One region of the Ewingella allii genome, then DNA from elsewhere that is predicted to be linked to it. Evidence: predicted binding sites of a transcription regulator. Region 1 holds the regulator's gene; the other holds the start of a gene.
What was found. The regulator Fur, encoded in region 1, represses iron uptake genes when iron is present. The targets are predictions, from matches to a motif close to ATAATAATGAGAACNACTATCAA.
Positions count from the first base shown of each region.

Region 2: the regulator Fur is predicted to act here: its motif matches at 4,420-4,442, upstream of sufA (Fe-S cluster assembly scaffold SufA).

Region 1 is NZ_JAWUDN010000001.1:258,092-269,365, reverse strand. Features, by position in the region: gene SBO83_RS01270 (methyl-accepting chemotaxis protein) at 1-1,031, opposite strand, end outside; gene fldA (flavodoxin FldA) at 1,504-2,031, shown strand; gene fur (ferric iron uptake transcriptional regulator) at 2,312-2,767, shown strand; gene chiQ (ChiQ/YbfN family lipoprotein) at 2,975-3,313, opposite strand; gene chiP (chitoporin ChiP) at 3,352-4,776, opposite strand; gene glnS (glutamine--tRNA ligase) at 5,322-6,992, opposite strand; gene nagE (PTS N-acetyl glucosamine transporter subunit IIABC) at 7,174-9,123, opposite strand; gene nagB (glucosamine-6-phosphate deaminase) at 9,469-10,269, shown strand; gene nagA (N-acetylglucosamine-6-phosphate deacetylase) at 10,417-11,274, shown strand, end outside.
Region 2 is NZ_JAWUDN010000001.1:658,733-670,006, forward strand. Features, by position in the region: gene ydiJ (D-2-hydroxyglutarate dehydrogenase YdiJ) at 6-3,062, shown strand; gene menI (1,4-dihydroxy-2-naphthoyl-CoA hydrolase) at 3,078-3,494, shown strand; gene SBO83_RS03225 (hypothetical protein) at 3,593-3,997, opposite strand; gene sufA (Fe-S cluster assembly scaffold SufA) at 4,491-4,862, shown strand; gene sufB (Fe-S cluster assembly protein SufB) at 4,893-6,416, shown strand; gene sufC (Fe-S cluster assembly ATPase SufC) at 6,590-7,336, shown strand; gene sufD (Fe-S cluster assembly protein SufD) at 7,311-8,612, shown strand; gene sufS (cysteine desulfurase SufS) at 8,612-9,832, shown strand; gene sufE (cysteine desulfuration protein SufE) at 9,862-10,275, shown strand; gene SBO83_RS03260 (L,D-transpeptidase family protein) at 10,559-11,274, shown strand, end outside.

The DNA of each region.
Region 1 (11,274 bases):
GCGACAATGTTGCCGCCCTTGCGCGCCGTGGCAGAGGCTTCCACCACCAGCTGGCTGGCGTGATGAGCATTGTCGGCGTTGTGTTTCACCGTCGCGGTCAGCTGTTCCATGCTGGCGGCCGTCTCTTCCAGCGCCGAGGCCTGCTGCTCGGTGCGCGAGGAGAGGTCATTGTTACCGGCAGAAATTTCAGAAGCGCCCTGATAGATGCTATTGGTGCAGTTGCGAATGGTTTGCACGGTGTTGATCAGGCTGTTTTGCATCACGTTGAGCAATGGAATCAGCTTCCCGGCGCAGTTTTTACCAAACTCCTCCAGATTGTGGGTCAAGTCGCCGCGCGCAATCACCGCAAACTGGTCACGGATTTTATTCAGCGGTTTAACTAATCCCCACACCAGATAGCGATCGGTGATAAACAGAATCACCATGCCCAGCGCGAAAGCCACCAGAAGAATGATTTTGCTCATTTGCGTCAAATAGGCTGATTGCGCTTCCGTGCGCTTTAATGCTTCAGCAATCAATGCATTGGCTTTCTCAACCGAGGCGCCAAACTTGACGCTGTACGGCACAACGTTGACGGTAGAAATCTGCTTATAAGCCTCGGCGTTCTTGCTGCTCGCGGCGTTGAACAGCGGCGTAGCGCCCTGCTCCGCCAGATTAGTCCAGTCAGTAATAAGCTGCTGCACCACGGCGTCATCCAGTCCCGGATGCGGGGATTTTTTAAACGCAGCCAGTGCGTCAGTCATATTGGTCAGCGCCAGTTTCGCGCCATCGAATAACTCCGGTTTCTGGTTAGGGTCGTTTTGTAACGCTGACATCGCACGAGTCAAACGCGTTTGGGTTCTAAAATATTGATCGCTTCCTTTATGAATCAAGGTGAGATCGTTGACTAATGCCACGTTAATCTCGGCATTTCTGGTCAGAGAGTTGAGTGAAGTTACGGTATAGATAGCCACGCCCGCCCACATGACGCTAAATGTACCGAGAATGACTAGTATTGCGGTCCTGATGGTAATATTTTTCAAAAATTGCACGATGTGCCTCTCGTGAAACAGCTCTGTTTCTTTTTATGTGTATTAACGGGGATGCGGAGAATCAAAACAGGTCGCCGGAAGGCATAGGCCGCGGGACATGTTGAACACCTCTCCGGGCATCGATTGCTTGTACTGACGAGTTTCCTCTCGCTTCATCTATCGGCGCTGGATGGGTAAAATTTAGGAGCAACGTGAAATTCTTTCAGTTTTGCTTAGGGAGTGCGCACTTTGTATGAGCCGAATAACCATACAAAACACACAAAGGCGATAACGCTCGCCGGCAATGCTCGATAAACTTGTTAGTTAACTGCAAGCTGCGTAGAGGCATGTTCTCTGCGTGATGAGTTTGTTATTATTTGCGGCATTATTGCCTAGGGTATATTTCCGCTATCCTCACTCCGCCAATCAAATGGCCGAGGCAACGGATAGTTAGGATCAGGCTTTTCATTGAGAACAAGAGGTTAGAAATCTTATGGCCGTAGTAGGAATCTTCTTTGGATCCGATACAGGTAACACCGAAAACATCGCAAAAATGATCCAAAAGCAGTTGGGTAAAGATGTTGCCGAGGTACATGACATTGCGAAAAGCAGCAAAGAGGATTTGGAAAAATTCGATATTTTGCTGATCGGCATTCCAACCTGGTATTACGGCGAAGCACAGTGTGACTGGGACGACTTTTTCCCATCGCTGGAAGAGATAGATTTCGAAGGTAAGCTGGTTGCCCTGTTTGGCTGTGGCGATCAGGAAGATTATGCCGAATACTTCTGTGATGCGATGGGCACCGTGCGTGACATCATCGAGCCACGCGGCGCGGTTATCGTAGGACACTGGCCAACAGCCGGTTATCACTACGAAGCCTCTAAAGGTATGGCGGATGACACTCACTTCATCGGCCTGGCGATTGACGAAGACCGTCAACCAGAACTGACCAATGAGCGCGTGGATGCATGGGTGAAACAGATCACCGAAGAATTAAGTTTAGCTGAAATCATTGGCTGATCATGAGCTGATAGCAAGAAAGGCCCTGAGTCGTTGATTACACGTCGAAAGGGCCAATCTATTACTGAAATTAACAATTTAACCGCTACAAAATTGTAACTTTCAGCGGTATCAAGGTACACTTAGATCTTGGTTTATTCTATTGATCAAGCCGTTGCGATCTGATCGCGACAGTCGTGAAAAGTGTGATCTTCGTTAACAGATCCCCCTATTCACCATGAACTGATACCACAGGCTTCATGCCTCAACGTGACAAGCATAGTAACAGGACTGAATCCGCATGACTGACAATAATACCGCACTGAAGAAAGCTGGCTTAAAAGTCACGCTTCCGCGACTTAAGATCCTGGAAGTGCTGCAAGCGCCGGAAGGTCATCACGTCAGCGCGGAAGATTTGTACAAACAATTAATTGATATGGGTGAAGAGATTGGTCTGGCGACGGTTTACCGCGTTCTGAACCAATTTGATGACGCAGGTATCGTTACCCGTCATAACTTCGAAGGCGGCAAATCTGTTTTCGAACTGACCCAACAGCATCACCACGACCACCTGATTTGCCTTGATTGCGGCCGCGTTATTGAATTCCGCGATGAGTCAATCGAAGCACGTCAGCGTGAGATTGCGAAGAAACATGGCATTAAACTGACTAACCACAGCCTCTATCTGTACGGCCACTGCGAACTGGGTGACTGCCGTGAAGATGACAGCCTGCATAACGATAAACCAGCACTGTAATTGCAGTTCTGTAGTCATGCGTTATGTTCTGCCTGAGATGGAGCAGAACTAAAATTAGCCGCTGAAAAGCGGTTTTTTTTATGCCTAATTTCCTCCCCGCTCGATTCAGACATTAAAAAACCCCGATCTCTGCATCCGAAATCGGGGTTCTTCATTGTGGCTGGCGGCAAGGCTGACTGCCCTGCCGCTTGCGCCCGTCAACTCACCTTACTTCATGGCGCTCGGCGAGTTGTTGGCTTTGATCTCCTGCCAGATTTTACCGCAATCCTCGGCATAGCTTTGACCATCGCCGGTTTTACGCGCCGTCAGGCATTTCTGGTAGTCGATAACCCGCACGGTTTCTTTCTTCGCAAACGCCTCATGGGCTTTCTCTTTCTGCAGCGATTCCAGAATGGTCTGGCAGGTCGCTAGCTTATCGGCTTCGCCATTCGAGGTATTGATACAGTTGGTGTAAGAGTGACGAAGCTGGTCGGCCTTACTGGCACTCGGGTCAGAACAAGCGCCTAGCAAAGCGACAGAAGCCACCACCAACAACATATTTTTAATCGATTTCATTTTCATTATTTTTTACCCAGAGTCCGATATTAGAAAATGGTGAATGGCGCAATAACAATGAACTTCACGTCTTTCTCATCCTGGAAGATGTTGCCGTAGCCACCGCCCCAGCTTGGGATGTCGGAATGGTTGTCATACTGGGTATAGTGAAGCTTGAACAAGGTGCCTTTGGCACGGCCGCCCTGCACGGTGTACAGCGCATCGAGGCTCCACGCACTCTCTTTCAAGCGCTGGCTCTGGTCGTAAATCGGGTTGGAGCTTGGTTTTGCATCCCACGCATAAACGTAAGAACCGCCCACCGCGAAGCCCGGAAGATCCCATTTCGCCAAGTCATACAGCACGCCCGCGTACAATGCTTTTTCGCCGTTGGCGTTGAAGTCGGAACGGTTGTCCCACCACACGTCAAGACGGCCGTTAGAAGAAGAATAGGTAGGGGTCATGCGTTGCAGGAAATAACCTTGGTTACCATCGGCCTTAACCATGGTGCCTTCCAGACGCCAGTTAAATTGCCCGGTGGTGTAGCCGAAGGTCAGCGCCTGCAACCAAGCCATGCCGTCGTACAGACTGTTTGGATCGCTGCTGTCACCAATTTTGTCTTTCGAGCCGTAGAACTGATAGCTGGTGGTCAGTGGGTTACCCGCCAGCTCAAGTTTATAAGAGGCCTTTCCAAAGTATTGGTCAACGTAGTTCTCGGCTTGGCCAAAAGCCGCTTCCAGCACGAAGTCATTTTTGAAGTCGTATTTCGCGCCCAGTGAGTGGATGTAGGAGACGCCGGTGGTCCGGTCAGCGCGGCGGAAATCATCCATCTCAAGGTGCCATGGGGATTTGTACTCATCGGCCCACATATAGGAGAAACTCAGCTCGCCCGGGTCACCAAAGTCGTGTTTGTAGCCCGCTTCGGCACCGCGATAAGTGCCCGGCATAAAGCTCCAGTGCGGCGCAATCAGCGTCTGGCCGGTGGGTTGGATATAGCCTGCATGACCCCAGAAGCCGCCATATTTAAATTTACCCGCTGCTTTATACAGGCTGACCCCGCCTTTATCGCCAGAGTAATCTTCGTCATAAGCATGGTTGCTGGAAGAAAACGCGATTTCGTTTGGGTGGCCGCTGTCACTGGCTTCGGCAAGCTCGACCGCGGTGAAGGCCGCGAGATCAATACCGAACATATCCCAAGCGTAACCTGATGAGAAATCGAGGTTTAAGTTAGCGGTAGAGTGAGAGAGGTTGGTGGAGTATTTATTATAGTCTGGGTTATTCACCGTCACTTTGCTGCCGTCAGGACGGGTTTCTTCTTTGGTTTTATTCAGATCTTTTCTGTCACGTTCACGCTGCCAGTAATAAATTCCGCCGGTCAGCGTTGAATCGTCAATAAAGCCTGCCGCTTGGGCTTCCGGCATACTCATCAAGCCGCCGCCTAACAAGGTTCCAGCGAGCGCCAGAGAAATCGGTTTCATTCTTGCTCTTGGGTTAAGGCCAGCCGCGACCCTGCCCCTGTTAAATTGACTCAACATGGGAAATCCTCTTTTTGACTTGAAAGTTAACGCAAACCCAAACGGGTAATAGGCCAGTCGCTAATAGCGAAACCAGCACTGTAAACAAGGTTTAGACTATTTTTCGCGGCGCGAATTATCAATCAGTAATTAAATACAAATATCAGAAACATGACAAAGTGCACATAAATATGTATTTATGTTACAAAAGGATGAAAAGATTGAATTTAATTGAATTATTAAAAATAAACCATATAAATCAATAAATTAAATAACAACAAAACTCTGACAGTGTAATATTTCAGTGATAATTCATAAAAATGCATCAGCGATCACATATTTATCCGCAAGCATTAATTCGTGTTAAGAAATAAAATTTTGATAGTTTTTATGCTTAGCGATTTGGATAAATAAAATAAAGAAGGGAATGAATGTGACTGAGGGGAAATTTTGGACATAAAAAAACGCAGCCAAGGCTGCGTTTTTAACAGGGTTAATCACTCGCGCGATTAAACAGCCGGTTTGCTTTCCCACGTATCACGCAGGCCAACTGTACGGTTGAACACTAAATGTTCTGCACTGGAGTAGCGGCTGTCGGCACAAAAGTAACCTTCACGTTCAAACTGCAGGCTCACTTCTGGCTGCGCGGCACCGAGGCTTGGCTCGACAAAACCTTGCGCAATCACCAGTGACTCAGGGTTAATGGTGGTCAGGAAGTCTTCAGCCTGCGCCGGGTTTGGCACGTTGAACAGGCGGTCATACAGGCGGAACTCGGCCGGTTTACCTTCTGTTGCAGAAACCCAGTGAATGACGCCTTTCACTTTGCGGCCATCGGCAGGATCTTTGCTCAGTGTATCAACATCATAGCTACAGAAGATGGTGGTGATATTACCTTCTGTATCTTTCTCAATACGCTCAGCTTTGATCACGTAAGCATTGCGCAAGCGCACTTCTTTGCCCAACACCAGACGCTTGTACTGCTTGTTCGCTTCTTCGCGGAAATCAGCCTGATCGATGTAGATCTCGCGAGTAAACGGCACTTCGCGGCTGCCCATTTCTGGCTTGTTCGGATGGTTTGGCATAGTCACCAACTGCACATCTTCACCGGTGAAGTTTTCAATCACCACTTTAACCGGATTGATCACCGCCATCGCGCGCGGCGCGTTTTCATTCAGGTCATCACGGATACAGGATTCCAGCGCCATCATTTCAACGTTGTTATCTTGCTTGGTGACGCCGATGCGACGGCAGAATTCACGGATAGAAGCCGCAGTGTAGCCACGGCGACGCAGGCCTGACACCGTTGGCATGCGAGGGTCATCCCAGCCTTCTACAATCTTCTCAGACACCAGCAGCTGCAGCTTGCGCTTAGACATGATGGCGTATTCGAGATTCAGGCGAGAGAACTCATATTGACGCGGGTGACAAGGAATGGTGATGTTATCCAGCACCCAGTCGTACAGACGGCGGTTGTCCTGGAACTCCAGCGTACACAGCGAATGCGTGATCCCTTCCAGCGCATCGGAGATGCAGTGGGTGAAATCGTACATCGGGTAGATGCACCATTTGTCAGCAGTCTGGTGATGATGCGCGAACTTGATACGATAAATCACCGGGTCACGCATCACGATAAATGGCGAAGCCATATCGATTTTGGCACGCAGACACGCCTTACCTTCAGCGAACTCACCGTTGCGCATTTTCGCGAACAGCGCGAGGTTCTCTTCCGGCGTACGATCGCGGTATGGGCTGTTTTTACCTGGCGCAGTCAGGGTTCCACGGTATTCGCGGATCTGCTCTGGAGAAAGTTCGTCAACGTAGGCCAAGCCTTTATTGATAAGCTCTACAGCGTAGTTGTGCAGTTGGTCGAAGTAGTTAGAAGAGTATTGAATCTCCCCGCTCCACTCGAAGCCCAGCCACTTAACGTCGTGCTTAATGGACTCAACGAACTCGATATCTTCTTTCGCTGGGTTGGTATCGTCAAAGCGCAGGTTGCATTGGCCCTGGTAATCTTGAGCAATACCGAAGTTCAGGCAAATTGATTTGGCATGACCGATATGCAAATAGCCATTAGGCTCAGGCGGGAAACGGGTGTGAACCGTGTTGTGTTTCCCGGACGCCAGATCTTCATCAATAATCTGACGGATAAAATTTGTTGGGCGGGCTTCAGCCTCACTCATTGTGCAATTCCTCTACGCGACATTGGCTCGAATGACTAACCGCATATGTTCCAACAAGCCACGTCGGGAAACAACCGTTAGTTACATAAAATAGAGGTTATCTGGGTTTGAAACAAAAAAACGGGAAGAGATTGCTCTCTTCCCGTCTTATTTACTGCATCACTGCGAGTTCAGTGGGGGATTACTTGGACTGAATCTCGAACAGTTTAGTTTGACCCGCAACGACTGAGCCGCTGGCTACTGCAACAACGCCTGAGTAATCGTCGATGTTGCTGACAACAACCGGGCTAATCATTGAGCGTGCGTTGGCGTTCAGGAATTCCAGATCCAGTTCAAGCACAGGCTGACCAGCAGTGACTGTCGCGCCCTCTTCAACCAGACGAGTAAATCCTTTGCCTTCGAGGGCCACGGTATCAATACCCATGTGCACCACGATCTCAGCGCCGGTATCCGTTTCTAAGCAGAATGCGTGGTTAGTGTTGAAGATTTTCACCACGGTACCACTCGCCGGAGAAACCACGGTTTTGTCGGTTGGGCGAATTGCCACACCGTCACCTACCGCTTTGCTGGCGAACGCTTCGTCAGGAACCTGTTCCAGCGCCACGATGTCACCCGTTACTGGAGAAACCAGCGTTTCTACGGTTTTCTTCGCAACATTAGGTACAGCCTGAGCCACGGGCGCTGCCGCAGCCGGAGCTACAGTGGCCGCTGACGCCGGGATTGGACCGCGAGCAATCTGTTTTTTCATCGCATCAGCCAGTGATTCGGCTTTAGCACCAACGATAACCTGAATACTTTGTTTGTTCAGTCGGACGATACCTGACGCGCCCAAGCGTTTACAGGCTGCATCATTCACCACACCGGCATCTTTAACAGTCAGACGCAGACGAGTGATACAAGCATCAATACCTTTGAAGTTGTCTGAACCGCCCAGTGCACCGATGTAGCTCAGCGCCAGCTGGTTCAAGCCTTCTTCAGTATTGCTATTAGCTTCTGGTTCCGTCACAGCTTCGCTTGGATCTTCGCGACCTGGGGTTTTCAGGTTGAACATACGAATGATCACGCTGAACAGCACGAAGTAGATGATGAAGAAGATAACGCCCATCACCAACAGCATCCAGACGTTCTTACTGGCCGCTGGCAGGTTGTACATCAACGCATAGTCGATGGCGCCCGCAGAGAAGGAGAAGCCAGCGTGGATACCCAGCGCAGTGGCGATGTACAGGCTGATACCGGTCAAAATCGCGTGGACTAAGTACAGCAGCGGAGCCAAGAACATGAACAGGAATTCCAGCGGCTCGGTAACACCGGTCAAGAATGCTGTTACTGCTACAGACACCAACATACCGCCAACTAATGCACGACGTTCTTTCGGCGCGGCGAAATACATGGCGAAGGCTGCACCTGGCAGGCCGAACATCATGATTGGGAAGAAGCCGGACATGAACATACCCGCAGTGGTATCGCCCGCGTAGAAGCGGTTGATGTCACCGTGGAACACGGTACCTGCTGCGTTGGTAAAGTCACCAATCTGGAACCATGCGATGGTGTTCAGAACCTGATGCAGACCCGTTGGGATCAGCAAACGGTTTACGAAACCGAAGATGCCCGCACCGAATGCGCCAGCGCCCACGATCCACTCACCGCCGGCGCGGATAGCATCCTGAACAGGAGGCCAAACGTAACCGAACAGAGCAGCAAGGATCAGACAGAAGAAGCCCGTTGCGATAGGAACGAAACGTTTCCCACCGAAGAAGCTCAGGAAGTCTGGAAGTTTGATATCAGACCAGCGGTTGTAAACCATACCGCCGACCAGGCCAGTGATGATACCCGCCAAGACACCCATGTTGACTGCTGGGTTAATGGTGATCATTGCTTTGGTCAAAATGAAATAGCCGATACCGCCTGCTAAAGCAGCCGCACCCGCGTTGTCTTTTGACCAGCTAGACGCCACACCAATGGCAAAGATAAGAGCGAGGTTATCGAAGATACCCCCACCAGCTTGCGCAATAAACGGCATATTGAGCAGATCTGGTTGTCCAAAGCGCAGCAAAAGTGCCGCGACTGGCAACACAGCGATTGGCAGCTGAAGCGCTCTGCCTAACCGTTGAAAGAATCCAAGAATATTCACATTTCCCCCTAATTCGCCCTGTGAGCGAATCACCTAAGTAGTTTAATAAGTATGGTTACTACCTTTAAAATCTCATTCAACCAACTGCACTGCGGAGTGTAAAAAAAATATTTCGTATCGCAAATTAAAACCTCGCTTTTTGTGATAATTATCACCAAAAAACACTATTAACAGGCCACAACCCTAGGCAATTTGCAAAACTTATTTTATCATTAAAAAAATCTAGACGGCATTGTGCCTCTCCCGCATGTCATAGTTGGGTTACGCTTACAATGACGGACTTTTAAACACAGCTTTCAAATCCAATTCAAGTATATTCAAGTTCTGAAAACTAAGAGGTGTGTAATGAGATTAATTCCTTTAAATGACACTACTGAAGTCGGTAAGTGGGCAGCTCGTCATATCGTCGAACGTATCAACGCTTTCAAACCTACCGCTGACCGTCCTTTCGTACTTGGCTTACCTACTGGTGGTACCCCTCTCGAAGCTTATAAACATCTTATCGCTATGCATAAAGCGGGCCAAGTAAGCTTTAAGAATGTGGTTACCTTCAATATGGATGAATATGTTGGCTTGCCGCAGGAACATCCAGAAAGCTATCACACATTCATGTACCGTAATTTCTTCGACCATGTTGATATTCCACGTGAAAACATCAACCTGCTTAACGGCAACGCACCCGATGTAAACGAAGAGTGCCGCCAGTACGAAGCAAAAATTAAGTCCTACGGCAAAATTAATCTGTTCATGGGCGGCGTCGGTAATGACGGTCACATCGCGTTCAACGAACCGGCTTCTTCTCTGGCTTCACGCACGCGTATCAAGACCCTGACTCACGATACTCGCATCGCCAACTCACGCTTCTTCAACAACGACGTATCTTTGGTGCCTAAATTCGCACTGACCGTTGGCGTGGGCACCCTGCTGGATGCCGAAGAAGTGATGATTCTGGTTACCGGCCATGCTAAAGCACAGGCGCTGGCTGCCGCGGTTGAAGGCAACATCAACCACATGTGGACCATCAGCTGCTTACAGCTTCACGCGAAATCCGTGGTAGTTTGTGACGAACCGTCCACCATGGAACTTAAAGTTAAAACTGTTAAATATTTCCGCGAGTTAGAAGCGGAAAATATGAAGAATCTTTGAATAAATAATTGATTCCCCACAATCATTCGAGTTGTGGCAAGGCGGCAACTGAAGTCACCCCAGGAGCTTACTGAAGTAAGTGACTGGGGTAGCTGAAGGCAGCCAACGCAGCCACGGCTTGAAGGATAAAGGGGAATAGGGGGTAGGATGTACGCACTGATAAATGGCCGCATTTATACTGGCCACGACGTTCTGGATAACCACGCGGTCGTCATTGCCGACGGCAAGATCGAACGTGTCTGTCTGGCAGCTGAACTGCCGGCGAATATGGAAACTCGCGATCTGGATGGCGCCAGCCTTGCCCCCGGATTTATCGATTTACAGCTGAACGGCTGTGGCGGCGTGCAATTTAACGATTCTCTGGAAGCGATTTCAGTTAAAACGTTAGAAATTATGCAGAAAGCCAACGAGAAGTCCGGCTGTACTAGCTATTTACCGACGCTGATCACCTGTAGCGATGACTACATGAAGCACGGGATCAACGTGATGCGCGACTACTTGAAAAAGTATCCGCATCAGGCTCTGGGCCTGCATCTTGAAGGGCCGTACCTCAGCCCGCTGAAGAAAGGCACCCATAATCCGGCGTTTATTCGCAAACCTGACAGCGCGATGATTGATTATCTGTGCGCCAATGCGAATGTCATCACTAAGGTGACGCTGGCACCAGAAATGGCCGAAGATAAGTATATTCGCCAACTGCGCGACGCGGGCATCATCGTTTCTGGCGGCCACTCCAACGCCACTTATGAAGAAGCGCGCAAAGGCTTTGCGGCGGGTATCACCTTCACCACTCACCTGTTCAACGCCATGCCAGCCATTACTGGCCGCCAGCCGGGCTTAGTCAGCGCGATTTTTGATACGCCAGAAGTCTATACCGGCATTATCGTTGACGGCCATCACGTCGCCTGGGCGAACGTGCGGAACGCGAAAAAACTCAAAGGTGACAAATTGGTTCTGGTGACTGACGCCACTGCGCCAGCCGGTGCCGACATTCAAGAGTTCATT
Region 2 (11,274 bases), 400 kb from region 1:
AATAAATGATCCCACAGATTTCACAGGCACCCGGCGTCATTCAACTGGTGCTCGATTTTTTGGAAGCGTTAAAAAAAGACGGGTTCACCGGCGATGTGACAACCAGCTACGCCGATAGATTGACGATGGCGACCGACAATAGCGTCTATCAGTTATTGCCGGATGCCGTGCTGTTCCCGATGGCGACCTCTGACGTGGCCTTATTGGCGCGTCTCGCCGGGCAGGAGCGTTTTAAATCTCTGGTATTCACCCCGCGCGGCGGTGGTACTGGCACCAACGGCCAGTCGTTAAACCGGGGAATTGTGGTTGATATGTCCCGTCATATGAATCGCATCCTAGATGTTAACGTCGAGCAGGGCTGGGTGAAGGTTGAAGCGGGGGTGATTAAAGACCAGCTGAATGACTATTTGCGCCCACTCGGCTATTTCTTCTCCCCTGAGCTGTCGACCAGTAACCGCGCGACGCTGGGTGGCATGATCAACACCGACGCTTCGGGTCAGGGTTCACTGGTGTATGGCAAAACCTCAGACCACGTTCTCGGGCTGCGGGCGATTGTGATTGGCGGCGAGATGCTCGACACCACCTCCATGCCGACGGCGCTGGCTGACAAGCTGGGTGAAGAGAATTCGGTGATTGGTCGGATTTATCGCACCGTGTTAGATAGCTGCCGCGACAACCGCGCGCTGGTTATCGAAAAATTCCCCAAACTTAACCGCTTCCTCACCGGTTATGACTTGCGCCACGTATTAAGCGACGACCTGCAAAACTTCAACCTGACTCGCATCCTCACGGGTTCAGAAGGATCGCTGGCCTTTATCACCGAAGCGCGGCTGAACATCACGCCAATCCCGAAAGTGCGCCGTCTGGTCAATATTAAATATGACTCTTTCAACTCCGCGCTGCGCAATGCGCCGCTGATGGTTGAGGCCAATGCCCTGTCGGTGGAAACGGTCGACTCCAAAGTGCTGAATCTGGCGCGGGAAGATATCGTCTGGCACACCGTGCGTGACTACATTACCGACGTCCCCGGCAAAGACATGCAGGGGCTGAATATTGTCGAGTTCGCAGGTGATGACGGCGTGTTGATCGAGCGTCAGGTTGAATCGCTTTGTGAACGTCTCGACAGTTTAATCAGCGACGGCGAAGCCGGGGTGATTGGCTATCAGATTTGCGCCGACCTGCCGGGCATTGAGCGTATTTACAATATGCGCAAAAAGGCCGTCGGCCTGCTAGGGAATGCCAAAGGGCAGGCCAAGCCGCTGCCGTTTGCCGAAGACACCTGCGTGCCGCCGCAGCATCTGGCTGACTATATTGTTGAATTCCGCGCACTGCTCGACAGCCATAACCTGAGTTACGGCATGTTCGGCCACGTCGACGCCGGGGTGCTTCACGTCCGCCCGGCTCTGGATATGTGTGACCCGCAACAAGAAGTCCTGCTGAAGCAGATTTCTGACCAAGTAGTGGCGTTAACTGCCAAATACGGCGGCCTGTTGTGGGGCGAGCATGGTAAAGGCTTCCGCGCCGAATACAGCCCGGCGTTCTTCGGCGAAGAGCTGTTCCACGAGCTGCGCCGCATTAAATCGGTCTTCGACCCGGACAATCGGCTCAACCCCGGCAAGATTTGTGCGCCTTTAGACAACGACGAGCCGATGATGAAAGTGGACGCGGTCAAGCGCGGCACCTTTGATCGACGGATTCCTCTCGAGGTTCGCCAGTCCTTCCGTGGCGCAATGGAGTGTAACGGCAACGGCCTGTGCTTTAACTTTGATGTGAAAAGCCCGATGTGCCCGTCAATGAAAATTACCGGCAGCCGCATTCACTCGCCGAAAGGCCGTGCCGGGCTGGTGCGCGAATGGCTGCGCCTACTGGCAGAGCAGGGCGTAGATCCGCTGGCGCTGGAAAATGCCTTGCCGCAGCAAGGAGTGAGCTTCCGCGGGCTTATCGACCGGACGCGCAATACCTGGCATGCCAATAAGGGCGAGTACGATTTCTCTCATGAAGTGAAAGAGGCGATGTCCGGCTGTCTGGCCTGTAAGGCTTGCTCGACCCAGTGCCCGATAAAAATCGACGTGCCGGGCTTCCGCTCGCGCTTCTTGCAGCTCTACCACACGCGCTATCTTCGCCCGATGCGTGACCATTTGGTCGCTGGAGTGGAAAGCTATACGCCGCTGATGGCGAAGGTGCCGAAGGTGTTCAACTTCTTCTTTAGCCAGCCTTGGGTGCGAGAGATGAGTCGCAAAAGCATCGGCATGGTCGATCTGCCGCTGCTATCTACGCCAACCCTGCGCCAACAGCTGCTGGGGCATAACGCGACCACCATGACGCTGGAGCAGTTGGAGAAAATTAGTCCTTCCCAGCGCAACCAGTATGTACTGATTGTGCAGGACCCCTTCACCAGCTATTACGATGCACAGGTGGTGGCCGATTTCGTGCGGCTAGTAGAGAAGCTGGGCTTGAAGCCCGTCTTGCTGCCGTTTTCACCGAACGGCAAGGCGCAGCACATCAAAGGCTTCTTGCAGCGTTTCGCCAAAACCGCCAAGAAAACTTCCATCTTCCTCAACCGCGTGGCGCAGTTGGGCATGCCGCTGGTGGGGGTCGATCCTGCCTTGGTGCTTTGCTATCGCGATGAATACAAAGAGATCCTGGGCGAAGCTCGCGGCTCGTTTGAGGTGCAATTGGTCCACGAGTGGCTGAGCACCTTGCTGGCGGATCGCCCGGAGCAGCAGCAAAGCGGCGAGTCTTGGTATCTGTTCGGCCACTGTACGGAAAGCACGGCGCTGCCAACCAGCGGCAAGCAGTGGGGGGATATTTTCGCCCGCTACGGCGCCAAGCTGGAAAACGTCAGCGTCGGCTGCTGCGGCATGGCGGGGACTTACGGCCACGAGAGCAAGAATATTCAAAACTCGCTAGGTATTTACGAGCTGTCATGGCACCAATCCTTACAGCGTCTGCCGCGCCAGCGCTGTCTGGCGACCGGCTATTCGTGCCGCAGTCAGGTAAAACGTATTGAAGGCAATGGGCTGCGGCATCCTTTGCAAGCCTTGCTGGAAATGATCCCTTAACGGAAAGGAAACCCTATGACATTGTGGAAACGGCAAACCACCCTTGAGGCGCTAAACGCCAGCGGGCAGGGCTGCATGGTCGGGCACGTGGGCATTGAGTTCACGCTGCTGGCTGACGACCATCTTGAGGCCACCATGCCTGTCGACCAAAGGACCACCCAGCCGTTCGGCCTGTTGCACGGCGGCGCTTCCGTGGTGCTGGCGGAGTCGATGGGTTCGATGGCGGGCTACCTGTGCAGCGAGGGCGAGCAGAAAGTGGTGGGCGTCGAGATCAACGCCAACCACCTGCGCTCGGCAACCAAGGGCAGGGTGAAGGGCGTGTGCCGCGCCCTGCACACCGGCAGGCGCAATCAGGTGTGGCAGATTGAAATTTTCGATGAGCAGGAGAGGCTGTGCTGCATTTCGCGGCTAACCACGATGATCATCGATTGATCGACTGAAATGTTAATGGAAGTGCATCAGGCAGACATATTTCCCTATGTCTGCCTTTTATTTGCGACAAGCCTGGCGGCTAATCGATTGAAATGTCTTTAAAGCTGAAAAGGGACGCGTTTAACAAAGTCAGTTTGAAAGGCTGTCGCTTTTTCCCAGATGCCCATCATGGCATAATAGTGACAAATCAGTTTCAACGTATGGCGAGCAAAGTGATAACTCTGCACGCGGAATAGCTCATTACGGTGGGCGGTATTTATTTCTAAAATAAGTCGGTTATGTAATTTACACAGCGCGTGAAGGTAGCTGTGGTCATCACCGTTTTGCAGGCACATGTTCGCCATGTCCAGACAGATACTATTGAAGCGCTTGAGCTGGCTGATTTCGGCGTCGACTCTTTGCAGCGCGGCTTCCGCCATATAAAAATCTACCGTGGCATCACGCACGCTGAATTTGTATTCGTCGATTTTAGTTTGCAGCCATGCATTAACCGATTGAGTCATTAGCAGCAGTCCAATTTTGTGAATGATAACCATTATCAAAGTGGAACTTATCATATTTGCAAAGCGGCGGGTGATCAATCAGCCAGTGGATTTTTATTTATCGATTTGTAGACCTATAAATAAGCGGAATATCCCTGTTAAAAGTGCGGAAATAGGGGCGAAAAAAGGCATTTCCTGACTATAAAAGAACGAATTCATAAATAGGTATTTCCGATGAATGTTTTATAATAGTGATCAGGAACATTATTTTTTCCGATTGAAAATCGGCAATTAGATTTTTTTTAACAAAAAATTGACAACTTATTCAATTAGTTGATGGTCGCGGTGTTGAAGACCCGCCAGCGGCCAGCCTTGGAAAGCGTAAGCGTAGAGTGAAGTTCCTCACGCTAAATCGCTATACCCTCTTAAAACAAGAGGTTGAAGTGATACCTGTTATCACTAGAATAGGCACAATAGGTCTTGTCTATGACCCTGAAACGATGAGGTAGGACAGATGCAAACTGAAACAGTCGGCACGTTCTCTTTAGATGAGAACATTTGGAAAGGTGTGACGTTGACTGACTCTGCGGCTAAGCAGGTCAAAACGCTCATCAACCAAGATCCAGAAGTTAAAGGGCTACAGCTCTCTGTGAAGCAGTCAGGCTGCGCAGGTTTCGCGTATGTCCTCGATCTGACTAAGCAGCCAGCCGGCGATGATCTGGTGTTTGAACACGATGGTGCCAAGTTGTTCATCCCGTTGAAGGCAATGCCTTTCATTGATGGCACCGAGGTGGATTTCGTCCGCGAAGGACTGAATCAGATATTTAAATTCAATAATCCTAAAGCTCAACATGCCTGCGGGTGTGGCGAGAGCTTTGGTGTCTAACATTATTGTAAACGAAGCGATGTAACCAACATGTCACGAAGCAACGTAGAAATTCCAGACAATGTGCAGTCTTGGGTCGGCGAGGAGACGAAATACAAGGAAGGGTTCTTCACTCAGCTGGCAACCGATGAATTAGCATCTGGCATCAACGAAGATGTGGTGCGTGCCATTTCCGCGAAGCGCAATGAGCCTGAGTGGATGCTGGAGTTCCGTCTGCAGGCTTATCATGCTTGGCTGAAAATGGAAGAGCCACACTGGTTGAAAGCGTACTACACGCCCCTCGATTATCAGGATTACAGCTACTACTCCGCACCTTCCTGCGGCAGCTGTGACGATACCTGTGGTTCTCAGCCGGGTGCCACGCAGCAGCCGCCGGCCGATGCGCTGGGCGTGCCTGCCGTTGACGGCAAAAATTACCTGACCAGCGAAGTTGAGAAAGCCTTCGAACAGCTGGGTGTTCCGGTGCGTGAAGGCAAAGAAGTGGCGGTCGACGCCATCTTTGACTCCGTTTCCGTCTCCACCACTTACCGTGAAAAGCTGTCTGAATCGGGCGTGATTTTCTGCTCCTTCGGCGAAGCCATTCATGAATACCCGGATCTGGTACGCAAGTACCTCGGTACCGTGGTGCCTGCGCAAGATAACTTCTTTGCTGCACTGAATGCCGCCGTGGCGTCTGACGGTACTTTCGTTTATGTACCAAAAGGCGTGCGCTGCCCGATGGAACTGTCCACCTATTTCCGTATTAACGCGGCGAAAACCGGCCAGTTCGAACGCACCATTCTGATTGCCGATGAAGGCAGCTATGTGAGCTACATCGAGGGCTGTTCTGCCCCGGTGCGCGACACCTATCAGCTGCACGCGGCGGTGGTTGAAGTCATTCTGCATAAAGATGCTGAAGTGAAATATTCCACCGTGCAGAACTGGTTCTCCGGCAGCAAAGACAGCAGCGGCGGGATACTGAACTTCGTGACCAAACGCGCACTGTGCGAAGGTTCAGGTTCAAAAATGTCTTGGACGCAGTCTGAAACTGGCTCCGCGATCACGTGGAAATACCCGAGCGTTATCCTTAAAGGGGATAACTCAATCGGGGAATTCTTCTCCGTGGCGCTGACCAGCGGCAAGCAGCAGGCAGATACGGGTACCAAAATGATCCACATTGGTAAAAACACCAAGTCGACCATTATTTCTAAAGGTATCTCAGCCGGTCACAGCCAGAACAGCTATCGCGGTCTGGTGAAGATTCTGCCAACTGCCGAGAATGCCCGTAACTTTACTCAGTGTGACTCCATGCTCATCGGCCCTGACAGCGCCGCGCACACTTTCCCTTATGTGGAAGTGCGCAATAACACTGCCCAGCTTGAGCACGAAGCAACAACTTCGAAAATCGGCGACGACCAGCTGTTCTACTGCTTACAACGTGGTATCAGCGAAGACGATGCGATTTCGATGATTGTTAATGGCTTCTGTAAGGATGTCTTCTCTGAGCTGCCGCTGGAGTTTGCCGTTGAGGCCCAGAAGCTTCTGGCTATCAGCCTTGAGCACAGCGTCGGGTGATTCTCTTTCTCTTATATAACAACGCTATATAAAGAGAACTGACGCTTTTCCCGCTCGTCCACCCACTTCTTTCCCGTGAGAAGACGATTTAGACGAGCGCTGGAAATTGAACGACTGAACCAGTGAAAGAACCACAGAATTATGAGCGCGCAGGCGCAAACTCAAGGATACGTATGTTAAGCATCAAGAATTTAAAAGTCCGTGTCGAAGAAAAGGAAATTCTTAAAGGGCTTGATCTCGAGATCAAACCAGGGGAAGTGCACGCTATTATGGGCCCGAACGGCTCCGGTAAAAGTACGCTTTCCGCGACGCTGGCCGGACGCGAGGACTACGAAGTCACCGACGGTACTGTTGAATTCAACGGTAAAGACCTGCTGGACTTAGACCCAGAAGAGCGGGCAGGCGAAGGCGTGTTCATGGCCTTCCAGTACCCGGTTGAAATTCCTGGCGTCACCAACCACTTCTTCCTGCAAACCGCCGTTAACGCCGTACGCAAGTACCGCGGTCAGGCACCAATGGACCGTTTTGACTTCGCTGATTTCATCGAAGAAAAAATCGCCATGCTGAAAATGCCAGAAGATTTGCTGACCCGTTCTGTCAACGTCGGCTTCTCCGGCGGTGAGAAAAAACGTAACGATATCTTGCAGATGGCGGCTCTTGAGCCAAATCTGTGTATCCTTGATGAAACCGACTCAGGTCTGGATATCGATGCGCTGAAAATTGTTTCTGACGGCGTTAACAGCCTGCGTGACGGCAAACGTTCATTCGTTATCGTGACCCACTACCAGCGTATCCTCGACTACATCAAGCCTGACTACGTGCACGTTTTGTGGCAGGGCCGCATTGTTAAATCCGGCGATTTTACCTTGGTTAAACAGTTAGAGGAGCAGGGTTATGGCTGGCTTACAGACCAAGAGTAACGTACCTGCGGCGGGCAGTTCGCACGCCATGCAACAGTTGTATCGCCTGTTCGAAAGCGCAGGCGGCGAGAACTCTGCCCACGCACATGCGCACTGGCAGCAAGTTCTGCGTATTGGTTTTCCACACGCCAAGCTTGAAAACTGGAAGTACACTCCGGTTTCCTCTTTGCTCGGTAATCAATTCTTTGCTCCGCAGCCACAGGCGTTGAGCGCTGAAGAGTTGAAGGTGCTGGCTTTGCCGCTGGATGCTTACCGCCTGGTGTTCGTCGATGGTCGCTTTGATGCTGACCTTAGCGATGTGCAAACTGGCGCGTTTGAAATTGAAAAACTGAGCCCGTCCGTTCAGCAGACTCTGCCTGAGCCGATTGAGTCAGAAGTCTTCCTGCACCTGACCGAAAGTCTGGCGCAAGACGGCCTGTCTGTGCGTTTGCCTGCCGGTAAACAAGCAGATAAACCACTCTATTTGCTGCATGTCAGCAGCGGTCGCGAGCAGGCACGTGAGATTAATACCGTTCACCATCGTTACCACTTGGCGATTGAAAGCGGCGCCAATGCTGAAGTGATCGAGCACTACGTTAGCCTGAGTGACAAAGGTCATTTCACCGGCTCACGTATGACCGTGAACGTTGGCGACAACGCGGATTTCACTCACTACAAACTGGCTTTTGAAAGCCAGGCGAGCTTCCACTTCTCGCACAATGATTTAGTGATTGGCCGTGACGCACGCGTTGCCAGCCACAGCTTCTTGCTGGGTGCGGGTCTGACCCGTAACAACACCAGCGCGCAGCTTAACGGTGAAAACAGCAATCTGGACATCAATAGTCTGGTATTGCCGGTTGACGCAGAAATTGCCGATACCCGTACTTATCTCGAACACAACAAAGGCTATTGCAACAGCAATCAGCTGCATAAAGTGATTGTGCGTGACCGCGCTAAGGCCGTGTTTAACGGCATGATTAAAGTGGCAAAACATGCGCTGAAAACTGACGGTAAAATGACCAACAACAACCTGCTGCTGAGCAAACAGGCTGAAGTGGACACCAAACCTCAGTTGGAAATTTATGCCGATGATGTGAAATGTAGCCACGGTGCGACAGTGGGCCGTATCGATGACGAACAGCTTTTCTACCTGCGCGCGCGTGGTATCAGCGGCCAGGACGCACAGCATATGATTATCTTTGCTTTCGCGGCTGAATTGACCGAAGCCATCGAAAACGAAACCCTGCGCGATGTAGTCATTGCCCGTATTGCTGGCCGACTAAATCGAGGTGAGTAATGAGTTTTCCACTGGAAAGAGTACGTAACGATTTCCCTCTGCTAAGCCGTGAAGTTAACGGCCAGCCGCTGGCCTACCTTGATAGCGCGGCCAGCGCGCAGAAACCTCGCCAGGTTATCGAGCGCGAACTTGAATTCTACCAGCATGGCTATGCCGCGGTTCACCGCGGCATTCATACGTTAAGTGCTGAAGCCACCGAGCAGATGGAAAATGTTCGCCAGCAAGCGGCGGAGTTCATCAATGCGGCTTCTGCCGAAGAGATCGTGTTCGTCAAAGGTTCGACCGAAGCCATTAATCTGGTCGCCAACACCTTTGGCCGCGCGTTGCTGCATGCCGGTGATCGCATCATCATCACTGAGATGGAGCACCATGCGAACATCGTTCCATGGCAGATGCTGGCAAAAGAGCGCGATCTGCATATCGACGTCTGGCACTTAACGCCAAACGGCGAGCTGGATCTGTCGGAGCTAGAAACGCTGATCACACCGCGCACTAAGCTGCTGGCGCTGGCCCACGTCTCTAACGTGCTGGGCACGGTGAACCCAATCGAAACTATCATTCCGCAGGCTAAAGCAGCCGGACTGACGGTATTGGTTGATGGCGCACAGGCCGTAATGCACCACACCGTGGACGTGCAGGCGCTGGATTGCGACTTCTATGTCTGGTCTGGTCACAAGCTCTACGGGCCGTCCGGCATTGGTATTTTGTATGGCAAGAAAGCCCTGCTTGATCAAATGCCACCGTGGGAAGGCGGCGGTTCGATGATCAAACACGTCAGCCTAACCGAAGGCACCACCTTTGCCGCAGCGCCTTGGCGCTTTGAGGCGGGTACGCCAAACACGGCTGGCATCATGGGGCTGGGTGCGGCAATGAGCTACGTCACTGACCTGGGCATTGCTGAGATCCATGATTACGAGCAGTCGCTGATGAGTTATGCACTCGAAGCTATGGCTCAGATCCCTGATATTGTCATCTATGGCCCGGCAATTCGCTCCGGCGTAATCGCTTTCAACTTGGGCAAGCACCACGCCTACGATGTCGGCAGCTTCCTTGACCAATACGGTATTGCTATCCGTACCGGCCACCACTGCGCCATGCCATTGATGTCATTTTACGGTGTGCCGGCCATGTGCCGGGCGTCGCTCGCCATGTACAATACTCGCGAAGAAGTCGATCGCTTGGTCGCCGGGCTGCAACGCATTCATCGTCTGCTGGGTTAATCCGCAGTCTATTATCAGGATCTATTTTTATGGCTTTGCCAGATAAAGACAAATTAGTGAAAAACTTTTCCCGGTGCCCGAACTGGGAAGAGAAATACCTGTACGTGATTGAACTGGGTGGACAATTACCCGCGCTGGCCGATGAACATCGCCAAGATAAAAACCTGATCTCCGGCTGCCAAAGCCAAGTCTGGATTGTAATGCAGACTAACGAGGCGGGTGAGCTGAGCTTCGCGGGTGATAGCGATGCGGCCATTGTTAAAGGACTGTTGGCGATTGTCTTCAGCCTGTACCAAGGTCTGACAGCGCAGGAAGTGGTGGAACTGGACGTGCGTCCTTTCTTCACTGCCCTTGAGTTGAGCCAGCATCTTACGCCTTCCCGCTCGCAAGGGCTTGAAGCGATGATCCGCGCTATTCGTGCTAATGCCCAGCAATTGAGCTAATCACGACACGTTGCTCGTTAGGAATGTTCTGCTAATGAGCAACGTTATTTCTTCCTTCATCTCATCCTCCCTTGCCATTTAATTCTGATAATTCAGCTGCTTAAAACGCTTCTCTTGCCTTAATTTTCATTCCGTCGAGCTTTTGTAACGCTTTGATTTTAAGCGTTTTAATTGCCTTTACTTCAGGCATTGCTACTATTAAAACTCAACAGGAAGTTGATGCCTGCGCACCTGCCTTGGCATCGGGTTTCAACCCTTACGATAATCATCAGTAGGAATGAGTATGAAACGTGTATTACCCCTGATGGGGATGTTATTCGCTGGCTATCTAACAGCCGGAACCGGCGCGGCCAACGCCGCAGAATATCCGCTGCCGCCGGATAACAGCCGCCTTATCGGTGAGAACACCACCTACGTTGTGCCAAACGATGGCAAACCTCTCGAAGCGGCAGCCGCCAAATATCAGATTGGTTTGATTGGAATGCTGGAAGCAAACCCGGGCACCGACCCTTATTTGCCGAAGCCGGGCACGGTGCTGACCATTCCATCGCAGATGCTGCTTCCCGACACCAAGCGCGAAGGCATTGTGGTAAACCTTGCCGAGCTGCGCCTTTATTACTACCCGAAAGGGGAGGATAAGGTGATCGTGCTGCCAATAGGTATTGGCCAATTAGGGCGTAATACGCCGGAAATGGTGACTTCGGTCAGCCAGAAGATCCCCAATCCAACCTGGACACCGACCGCCAACATCCGTAAAGCTTACTTGAAAGACGGCATTAAGCTGCCGGGCATGGTGCCAGCCGGGCCGGATAATCCGATGGGGCTGTTCGCCATGCGCCTGTCCGCGGGCACCGGGCAATATCTGATCCACGGCACCAATGCCAACTTTGGTATCGGTATGCGCGTCAGCTCGGGCTGCATCCGCCTGCGCCCGGACGATATCGAAGCGCTGTTCAACATGGTGCCGAAAGGCACGCGCGTGCAGATAATCAATCAGCC